2 regions of the Solibacillus ferritrahens genome follow, and region 1 is predicted to be linked to the other one. Evidence: riboswitches for the same ligand, from Rfam matches in the RefSeq annotation. Region 1 holds a riboswitch; the other holds the start of a gene.
What was found. Region 1 has a riboswitch for glycine ahead of SNE38_RS04920 (amino acid permease). Riboswitches for the same ligand answer to the same signal wherever they lie in the genome.
Positions count from the first base shown of each region.

Region 1 (5,856 bases):
TTGGCATTTAACAGAGTCGCCTGCAGCCGTTGCAGGAATTTATATCATTGGTCCAATTGCCCGAATCCTTTGCAGCTTTTTTGCCGGCTCCATTGTAGACCGGTCCAATAAAAGGACGATTCTCATATTCAGTGATTTATCCCGTGCAGGTATTGTTTGTTTGATGCCTTTACTTACGGACATTTGGCTCATTTACTGCTTCATATTCCTTGCAAATATCGCAGTATGTTTTTCAAATCCTAGCAGTACATATATGATTACAAAGCTTGTACAGCCAAATGATCGTCTACGCTTCAACTCTATTAACGCTATGCTAGGCTCCGGAAGCTTTATGATTGGACCTGCTTTAAGTGGTGTAATCATTGCCTTTAGCAGTACTTCTACTGCGATGTGGATAAACGCATGCATGCTTCTTTTTAGTGCATGGATGATGTACTTACTGCCAAATGTTCAAGGCGAAATAACGAAATTATTGAAGACGATTACCCCTGCCGTTATTCGGGATGACTTTTATGTGGTCTGGAAATTTATACGAGAGAAAAAGGAAATTTTATACTTTTTTGTTTTATATTCAACCGCTCTTATGATCTGTTATTCACTTGATTCACAGGAAATGTCGTTTTTAAAGGATTTTCATAAAGTGTCTGATACTGCATACGGCATAATTGTTGGACTAACAGGAATTGGTGCCATCGTTGGTGGATTTATGGCTGCAAAATATGTCAAAAAACTATCGCTCATTTCATATATAGGAGCAGGCTTTTCATTAACTTTAGTATGCTATTTTGTGTTTTATTTTTCATCGAATCTGATTTTGGCCATCGCTTCTTTTATTTTACTAGGATTATTCATGGCATTTAGTAATGCGGGCTATGCAACTTTTTATCAGCAGACGATTCCAACTGAAATTATGGGCCGGTTTGGCAGTACATTAGGTTTAATCGAAAGTGTGATGCAAATATTGCTGACCTTGCTCATTGGTTTTTTAGCTGAACTCTATTCAATCCAGCTCATAACAAGTTTATTTGCTTTTATTGGCGTACTAATCGCCTGCTTTGTGTATGTTTATTTAATTAGAAATTCATTATTATTCGTACAGGAGGAGTTACAATGATCACTTATGAGGCCCTCTGTTTTTGCTGTAAAAAGCCCTTTCTATTGGTGGAAGGGACAACAAAATACCAAAAGTATAAACGGAATATGCGTGGCAAGTTTTCCTGTGACAGCTGCGACGTTAAAATCCATATGGAGGCAAGAAAGCACATGATGAGTAAACTAAAGTAGTTGAGATATTCGCCAGTTTTAAGCGGATATTCGCCAGTTCGATGGGAATATTCGCCAGTTCTATGCAGGTATTCGCCACTTCCCTTTATATATTCGACACTTTTTCTCTCTTAATCGTCACTCTTCATTTGATATTCGCCACTTTGGCCACGATATTCGTCAATTAATAAAAAAGGAGGCGCCTCGCAAATGCGGAGCGCCTTCCTTATATTTATTTTTTCCGAAATGCGTATAAAACAAATAGCATAATAAACCATAATGGCGTCAGCATAAGAGAAGTTCTTGTAGCCTCTGAAATCGCCATAATAATTAATAGAAATACGAAAAATGCTAAAACCACATAGTTCACAAACGGCGTTAATGGTGCTTTAAATATCGATTTCGCATGCAAATCCGGGTGGCGCTTTTTATAAATGATATGCGAGATTAAAATAATGCTCCACACCCAAATAAAGCAAATCGCACTGATTGTCGTTACAATACTAAAGGCATCATCCGGCATCAGATAGCTGAGCAGTGCACCAATTGATACGACTACTGAAGAAAATAATAACCCGTTTTGTGGAACGGCATTTTTATTTAATTTACCGAACGATTTCGGAGCCTGTTTCCCTTTACTTAAACTAAACAGCATACGGCTCGTTGAAAACATCCCGCTATTTCCTGCAGAGGCAGCTGATGTTAACACGACAAAATTAATAAGTCCTGCCGCAATCGGAATACCGACCAAAGCAAATACTTGAACGAACGGTGAGCTTGTCGCACTTAACGTATCCCATGGGTTAATCGTTAAAATAACGAATAGCGCACCTACGTAAAACAGTAATATACGGATCGGTATTTTATTAATGGCCGATGGTATATTTTTTTGCGGATTTTCCGTTTCAGCAGCTGCTACCCCGACTAATTCCACTCCAACAAATGCAAAGACAACCATTTGGAAAGCCATAAGGAAGCCAAATGCTCCGTTCGGGAATAAACCGCCATGCTCCCACAGATTAGACACTGCCACTTTCCCAGCATCTGTTTCAAATCCAATGATGAGCAATACAATCCCTATTGCAATAAGTGCGATGATGGTAACGATTTTGATAAGAGCAAACCAAAATTCCAGTTCACCGAATAATTTTACAGTCAGTAAATTTAAGATAAGTAAGACTACTAAACAGGCAATGGCCGGCACCCATTGCGGGATATCAAACCAGTATTGTGTATACATTCCGACCGCTATAATATCTGCCATGGCCGTCATAATCCAGCAGAACCAATATGTCCAGCCAGTAACGTACCCTGCCCAATCTCCTAAATATTCAGTAGCGAACTCCGTGAATGAAGCATAGCCCCCTTTTGATAATAGGAGCTCTCCAAGTGCCCGCATGACGAAAAATAAAGCTATTCCTACGATTAAATACCCGATGATTATTGATGGTCCTGCAAGTGAGATCGCTTTTCCTGATCCTAAAAATAGCCCTGTACCGATTGTTCCGCCAATCGCAATTAGTTGTACATGCCGATTTTTAAGATCGCGCTTGAGTTCATGTTGTTCCAAAACGAATTCCTCCAAAGGATAAGTATTTTGTCTGCCACAAGGACAGCGCAAAATAATAGGTAAATGTTCGCGGTTCATCCAATCATGTTTTCTGAAAATTAAAAAAGGAACTGATAATTCACCAGTTCCTGTAGATAAGAATAATAACGTCCCTTATTATTCCTGTCTTCTGTCCTTTTGCCTGAGATAATGAACCCTTCGGCGACGCGGTACACGCGCTCTCTCCAGAAACTGCTCCCGTCAGTAGTGCTATCCACGACGATCTTCGCTTGATATGTATGTAATTAATCCCTATTTGTTGTCGGCAACCTCCAACTCCAAACAGGTCGCTCACGATACTATTATTGTACAATAATTAATACTAACAACTATTTTGAGTGGATACAATGGTTAGAAGATAAAATTAAATTGAAACAAGCAATTTATCAATGTTTCCACTAAAATGTAAACCTATTACAGAATTTTCATCCTTAAAAAAGTATCCCACTGAAAATAATGAATATTTCATTTTCAGTGGGATATCTAAAAAACCACTCCATTAATCGATTTTAATAGTCGATTAGTTGAGTGGTTTTACTCGTTCAAATAGGAATATATGTTCTATTTATAGTGCTCGTCAAATAAAAGTAGTATTTACTCGTTTTTCATATTATTAGTATATCAAATTTTTTTATTAAAGTCTATATTTCCCATATTTTTAAATCTAAAATAAACCCATCGGCCGAAATAAATCAATGAGGTATTATATGGTTAAAAAAAATATATGGACACGCAATTTAAAGGTAAGACTTTGTGGAGAAACAATCTTTAATTTATTTTATTGGATGTATTTTCCCTTCATTGCGATTTACTTTAGTCAATCATTGGGGTTGGCTTGGGCAGGTGCACTGATGATGGTTCCACCCGTTCTCAGCCTAATTACCGGACTCATAGGAGGTTCATTTGCAGATAGATTTGGACGAAAAAGAGTGATGCTATGGGGCGTAGGTATTCAGTTTACTATGTTTATTCTATTCGCTATGTCTAGTATAATTTGGCTCGATTATTTTGCTTTTTTAGGAATTACAATAGGTAAGGGTCTTTATAAACCGGCAAGTGATGCGATGGTTGCAGATACAGTTTCAGCAGAATATAGAAAAGAAGTATTTGCCACATTTTTAACAGGAAGTAATTTAGGGGCAGTTATAGGTCCTATCTTAGGTGCATGGTTATTTTTTGATTACCGTGATTTGCTGCTATGGAGCTGCGCTATTGTACTGATGGTTTTCTTTTTATTTATCTATTTTTGGTTAGAAGAAACGCTAACTTGGACTTCAAATGAAGGTTTATTTTCACCAATAAAACAATTAAAAGACTACGTTATAATACTAAAGGACAATAAATTTTCTTATTATTTATTGGCAGGAATTTTCTCTGTTATTGCGATTATGCAATTAGATTTATACTTATCAGTTTATATTTACGATTACGTACCAAATCAGACAATCGTCTCATTTATAAACTTCGAGCTTTCCAGTAAAGACGTATTAGGTTATATGTTAGGACTAAATGGTATTTTATTTGTACTATTTGTTCTACCTATTACCAAATGGTTAAAAGGTTGGAGCGATAAGCAAGTGTTTATTTTAAGCTGTCTATTAGCAGGCTTTGGTATGTTTGCAGTGGGTTTTACAACAAATATATGGATCTTGTTATTTCTAACAATTATATTTACTTTTGGTGAAATTGTAAGAGCGCCTGTTCTATACAATTTTGTGAGTGAATATGCCCCCGAAAATGCAAGAGGACAGTATATGGCTGCATCCAACATGCAATTTACAATTGGACGTTTGTTGGCACCATTCACAGTTATTTTAGCGGCCTTTTTTGGACCACTAATTATTTTCAGTATTATTTTACTATGTGCGTTTATCAGTCTAGTTTTTTATATCAAGCTTTATTGAAGAGAGAGATTAACAATCCCTTTGAAATATTGTTGTGTTATTCTTTTGGAGCTTTTCTTTTAAATTAATTATAAAGAAATGAGATTTGGATAAGATTTTCACCAATACAAAAAACTCTCACCTAAATCGTATATTAAGTGAGAGTCTATTTTTTAATGTAAGTCTAATACAATTGGGTCAATTTGTTTGAATTTCTTTACAGGAGACGGCACTAATTTTAAATTAGATGGTATTTGTTCAAAATTTTCAAACTCGTATATATAAGTGCTACGACCTTTAATATATTTATGATCTCCTCTATTTAAACCGATTAAACGATTGTTATGCTCGATATACCAATATCTTGGCACCCTTTCAGGTTTACCCTCTGTAGATATTTTCACATTCATAGACCCTTTATCTATTTCTACCGAATCTATTGCATACGTCACGTCATTATATTGAAATGTTTGTAGTTGCGACGTATTCACATCCGTTTCAAATAAATCGAAAACATAGGCTTCCATTCGCAGCACTTCAAATGTTGATGGGGTCGTATACTTAGGAACAGATGTTGTATAAATCCTTTCACCTAATATTTCTGTACCGCCACCACTTGAAGAGTATTCCGGTATTAGCGGTTGTTCACCGCCTTTTGTTTTCCAAGTAGCTAAAATAAGTTGGCCCGTTTCATCACGAATGGCAAATTGCACCTTTGTTGTTACTGTGCCAAAAAAGTCATCTTGTGTAGATTCAATTTTAGGCTCATTTGCTACTTCTACATTTTTATACTTATTTAAAAACTGCTTATATAAGTTATTTTGCTCTTGCTGGTAATGTTCCTTAAATTTAACTCGGTAAATAATATCATAGTTTTCACCATTTTCTACAACTTTATCGATTGAAACGTCCAAAAATGCCTCATTATAATCTATGTCTTGTACTCTTTCTATAAGTCCTTCCTGCACGCTACTATTCGTTTCCGTTAATTGTGTTGGCTCATCAAACGGCTGCTGCGCCAATTCATTCGGTGTACGGTTCCAAGAATATAGCACAAAGCTCAGCATAATAACGGCTGCACTGATTACAATCATTTTTAAA
Region 1 is NZ_JAXCLE010000003.1:180,006-185,861, reverse strand. It holds gene SNE38_RS04925 (MFS transporter) at 1-1,114, shown strand, start outside; gene SNE38_RS04920 (amino acid permease) at 1,496-2,833, opposite strand; glycine riboswitch at 2,993-3,071, opposite strand; gene SNE38_RS04915 (MDR family MFS transporter) at 3,580-4,776, shown strand; gene SNE38_RS04910 (anti-sigma factor family protein) at 4,929-5,856, opposite strand, start outside.

Region 2 (5,856 bases), on a different contig from region 1:
TTTCGATTCTGTTTCAGTCGGTTCAATCATAATTCCCTCTTCTACATTTAATGGGAAGTAGACTGTTGGTGGATGATATCCGAAGTCAAGTAGGCGTTTGGCAATATCCAGCGTACGTACGCCTAATTTCTTCTGGCGACGCCCCGATAAAACAAACTCATGCTTACAATGACGGTTATACGGTAAATCATAATGCTCTTCCAAACGGCGCATCATATAGTTTGCATTTAATACTGCATATTCAGTAACAGCTTTCAAGCCATCTGGTCCCATTGTACGGATATACGTATACGCACGAACATTTATACCAAAGTTTCCGTAATAAGGTTTTACACGACCGATTGACTGTGGACGGTTGTAATCGAAGTGGTATGTTCCATCTTCTTTTTTCACTAGTACTGGTTTTGGTAAGAATGGAATTAAATCCGCTTTTACACCGACAGGACCTGAACCTGGACCACCACCACCGTGTGGGCCAGTAAATGTTTTATGCAGATTCAAGTGAACACAGTCAAAGCCCATGTCACCAGGACGCGCTTTACTCATAACCGCATTTAGGTTTGCGCCATCATAGTAAACTTTACCGCCAACACCGTGAACAATATTTGCCATCTCTATAATATTTTCTTCGAATAAACCTAAAGTATTTGGGTTTGTCAGCATTAATGCTGCTGTATCTGGTCCAACTACACGGCGTAAATCTTCTAAATCAACTAACCCGTCTTCACCTGATTTAATGGTAATTGTTTCAAAGCCTGCAACAGTTGCAGAAGCTGGATTTGTACCATGTGCTGAATCCGGAACAATTACTTTATTTCGGTGTCCTTCACCATTGGCCTCATGGAATGCACGAATCATCATCAGCGCTGTCCATTCACCATGTGCACCTGCTGCAGGTTGTAGCGTTACTTCATCCATACCTGTAATTTCCTGTAGGGATGTTTGTAAATCGTACAGTAATTCCATTGCACCTTGAACTGTTGACTCATCCTGTAATGGATGAATATTAGCGAAACCAGAAAAACGTGCAACTGTTTCGTTAATTTTTGGATTGTATTTCATTGTACAAGAACCTAATGGATAGAACCCTGAATCCACACCGTGGTTACGGCGGGAAAGTGCTGTATAGTGACGCATAATGTCCAATTCAGAAACTTCAGGTAGTTCAGCTGCTTCTTGACGTACTAAATTTGATGGAATAAGCTCCTCAAGATCAAAATTAGGAACATCCAGTGGCTCTAAGTTATAACCGATACGGCCTGGTTTTGTAATTTCGAAAATGAGTGTTTGGTTTTCGTTATTCATTATAAGCCCCCATTTCTGCAACTAGTGCATCAATTTCTTCTTTTGTACGTATTTCAGTAACAGCGATTAGTGCGTGGTTTTCCAATTCCGGGTAAACTCGCCCTAAATCAAATCCTCCGATGATACCTTTTTCAATTAACGCTTTATTTAATTGTGTTACGTTATGTTTTGTATTTACTACGATTTCATTGAAGTGTGCACCTTTATATACAACTTCGAAGCCAGCTGCTTCAAAGGCGTTTTTTGCATAACGTGTTTTCACGATATTTTGTTTTGCCATTTCTTGCATACCCTGTTTTCCAAGTGCTGTCATTGCAACTGAAGAAGCAAGTGCAAGTAACGCTTGATTTGAGCAAATATTTGATGTCGCTTTATCACGACGAATATGCTGTTCACGTGCTTGTAATGTCAATACGTAACCACGACGTCCATCTTGGTCCACTGTTTCCCCAACTAAACGACCTGGTACTTTACGCATTAATTTAGTCGTAACTGCGAAATAACCGCAGTGTGGACCACCGAATGCTTCCGAAATACCGAATGGCTGTGCGTCGCCAACTGTAATGTCCGCTCCTAATTTCCCTGGAGGTGTTAATACCCCAAGTGCTAATGGGTTTGCCGACACGATAAATAATCCTTTTGCTTCATGTGTGATATCTGCAAGAGGCTGTAAGTTTTCAATTTGCCCGAAGAAGTTTGGATATTGCACAATAACGCCAGCTGTTTGTTCATCAATTAATCCTTTTAACGCTTCAACATCTGTTACACCGTCTTTTGTTGGAATCGTTACAACATCAATTGATTGACCATATGCATACATCGTTACAACATCTTTATACTCTGGGTGTACTGCTCCAGAGACTAATAGTTTTTTACGGCGAGTATGACCTGCTGCAAGCATTCCTGCCTCCGCCAATGCTGTTCCACCATCATACATAGAGGAGTTCGCGATATCCATACCTGTAAGTTCAGCGATCATTGTTTGGAACTCAAAAATCGCTTGTAGCTCGCCTTGGGAAATTTCTGGTTGGTATGGTGTATAGGCTGTATAAAACTCTGAACGGGAAATAACATGATCGACAATTACCGGCTTGTAGTGATTATAAACACCTGCACCTAAAAACGATACATTGCTGGCAGTATCTTTATTTTTGCCTGCTAGTTGCAATAATTCCTTCATTAAAGCTGCTTCTGATTTAGCAGGTTTAATATTATAGTTTCCTTGGAAGCGAACTTTTTCTGGGATATCTGCAAAAAGTTCATCGATTGTTGCAACTCCGACGCGATCTAACATTTCTTGCTTATCTTGTTCCGTCATTGGTAAATAACGATGTTTCATTGTTAACCCTCTTTTCAAAAGTATTATTTTGTACGTTTATAAAACGGTTTTTCCACAATTACAGCTTTAGCTCTATTTTTACGAATTTCAACTTCCAACTCAGTTCCGACTTCAGCGAATTTTGCGTCAATTAAAGCTAAACCGATGTTGCGTTTTGTCATCGGAGATTGCGTACCAGTTGTAACTTCTCCAATTTCTACCCCATCTTTGAATACTTTATATCCAGTACGTGGAATCCCTTTATCTATCATCTCAATACCTACTGATTTACGAGCTAGACCTTTTTCTTTTTGGTCAATTAATGCTTGTTGTCCAATAAATTGTGGCTCTTTAGCTAATTTCACTGCAAACCCAATCCCAGCTTCAAGTGGGTTAATATCTTTAGAAAGTTCCTGACCGTATAATGGGAGGCATGCTTCAAATCGTAATGTATCGCGGGCACCTAATCCTGCTGCAATAACACCTTTGTCCTTACCTGCATCCAAAATTTTATTCCAAAGTTCGATAATAGCTTCCGGTGTACCGTAAATTTCAAATCCATCTTCACCTGTATAGCCGGAGCGAGATACAAGTACCGATTGTCCAGCTACATCCACATTGTCTTTGAATTTGAAATATTTAATCGCTGCCAAGTCTTCCGTCGTTAACGTTTGTAGCAATTCCTCTGCTAATGGACCTTGGAGTGCAATTTGAGCATATTTATCGGAAGCGTTTGTTACTGTAACATTGCCTTCTACATGTTTTTGCAACCATTCGAAGTCCTTTTCAATATTAGAGGCATTGACACATAGTAAATATCGTTCATCTGCTAAACGATATGTTAATAAATCATCTACAACTCCGCCATCTTCATAGCAAAGTGCACTGTATTGTGCTCCACCAACTACTATTTTGGAGATATCATTCGTCAGCATTTTTTGTAAATATGATAATGCATCTGTGCCTTCTACAAAAATTTCCCCCATATGTGAAACATCAAAAAGACCAGCACGGTTACGGACTGCATCATGTTCTTCTTTTATAGAAGAAAATTGTACAGGTAATTCCCACCCACCAAAGTCAATTGTTTTCCCACCATATTTTGCGTATTCATCAAATAGTGGAGTACGTTTTAATTCATTTGTCATGTCATTTCCTCCTTAAAGTTTTATGTTTTAACCTTTTTAAAATTGTTATGGGGAATGAATATTACAATGTGCGGTACAGCTAGCTGCCTTTTTTAGAAAACGTTTTTTTCCATAAAAAAAGACAGAGGAATCCCTTTTAATGAGATTCTCTGTCCTTGCACCTGAAAGTTACACCTAAATTTGATACGCTATCACATTTTAGGCTTTCCCCTTTGGTGGCTGCCAGTAACTTGTACTATAACAGCGCTCTCCAGAGTTGCGTCAAATACGAGTCTTTTTGCCTGAGAGATTCATAGCAGCGCTATTTGCTCCTTCGGCGACGTGACATCACGTTCTCTCCCCGTATCATCATCCGCGCTAGTTTTTCAACTAATTTAAATTTACTGTACTCTTAGCAATATCCTAACATTGAATGTATTGAAAACGCAATCTTTTTTTAATTTTACTTAATAAGCGAACGTTATTGGTTTTTATTAAATAATCATTCGCTTTTAAGTCTATTTACTTGGAAAGCAATGTATTCAACTATTTGTCTTAATGATCTTCCTACAGTCAGTACTTGTATATGGCTCGCTTCTCGATAAGCCTTTCTACGGCTATGGTACAGTTCTTCTAACTCTTGTTCTGATGAAGTTTGTACAATGGGACGATTTTTATCATTACGAATTCGCATATAAATATCTTCAAATTTGGCGTCCAGGAAAAAGACGAGCCCTGTTCTCCGCATAATTTTCCGATTTTCTCCATTAACAGCTACCCCACCGCCTGTTGAAATAATGCATGCTTCATCACGGAATTTTTTTAAAAATTCCGTCTCTATTTTTCGAAAATGTGCTTCCCCGTATTGTTCGAAGATTTCCGGAATTGTCATTCCTTGTTGTCGAACGATTTCATGGTCCATATCATAATAGGGCATCTTTAAGTAATAGCTTAATCTTCTGCCAATCGCACTTTTTCCGCATCCCATAAATCCAACTAAATATATTTTTCGCATGCTGTTCACCTTCTTCTAATTACGAACTACTTTTCCATAGCACCTCAACTTCAATATATCAAAAAAGGTAGTATACTTAAATGTGAAAATGCAGTTTTGTATGTGTTACTTATTACTTCCCATTACCAATGCTTTCGTGACTCTCACCTTAAGTATTTCTTACCCACTTTTTAATAATTGCTGAGATATTAACTTCCTTCATTTGAAATTTATACTGCCAACCGCCTCTATTTTTGGAGGCGAGAGACAATTGTTGAAAGAAGTCGAAACTTCATTGAGTATTTAGTATGTTTATCGTAGCACGAACGTAAATAGATTCCAATGAATTATAAAATTTTAATTGTGCAAAATACGCATTTGAATATAAAATGGCAGATCCAGTAACGACGAATAATAATAGAATTGCTAGCATAAATAATGCCCCTTTTTCATTTCGGACCCAATGGTAACACGAGGGATCTTTCTCTTTCCGTTCCATCCTGCATCACCACTTTCATTTTTAGATCATTGCCCACTCCTTCTAGATGCCATTTATCAACAAATGGCAATAGAATCTCATTCCCCCCTTTATTAGACCTTTTCCGCAGATGCAACTCTGATTTATCAAAGACAAATAACCGGTCTTTTGGATCATTTAACATTTCAAGCTGAAGTGTACTGGAATTATACAATTTTCCGGATATCGAATTCATATTGTATTGATGCAGGTCGTAGACAAAAAACTCCCAATTCACTTCATTCTTCATCTTCTTTATTTGTTGGATATCATGTACCCAGATTAGGATTAGTAAACTGATCGAGGCGAACAAACCGAAAACCGTTAACTGAAATAAACTCTCCAACAGTGTAAATCCTGACTCATTTAACCGAGCTCGCCTCATATGCATTTCTCCTCTTCCATACCGTTCTTATCGAACAATACACAAACATACTGGCCGTCATAGGTCCAATGAAAAACGGTTTGGTCGATTTCCTGAATACCGTCAGATTGCCCGTATCTCTTATACTTTAACGCACCAATAAAGGCGACCTCAGCAGCATGGGTCTTCAATTTTTGATCGGCTATCTGCTGTTTCATATTATAAGTAAGG
Region 2 is NZ_JAXCLE010000015.1:4,317-10,172, reverse strand. It holds gene gcvPB (aminomethyl-transferring glycine dehydrogenase subunit GcvPB) at 1-1,305, opposite strand, end outside; gene gcvPA (aminomethyl-transferring glycine dehydrogenase subunit GcvPA) at 1,298-2,644, opposite strand; gene gcvT (glycine cleavage system aminomethyltransferase GcvT) at 2,668-3,771, opposite strand; glycine riboswitch at 4,031-4,123, opposite strand; gene SNE38_RS14145 (shikimate kinase) at 4,253-4,765, opposite strand; gene SNE38_RS14140 (hypothetical protein) at 5,037-5,177, opposite strand; gene comGF (competence type IV pilus minor pilin ComGF) at 5,194-5,646, opposite strand; gene SNE38_RS14130 (pilus assembly FimT family protein) at 5,643-5,856, opposite strand, start outside; gene SNE38_RS19310 (prepilin-type N-terminal cleavage/methylation domain-containing protein) at 5,845-5,856, opposite strand, start outside.
Region 2: another riboswitch for glycine. It lies ahead of gcvT (glycine cleavage system aminomethyltransferase GcvT); the one in region 1 lies ahead of SNE38_RS04920 (amino acid permease).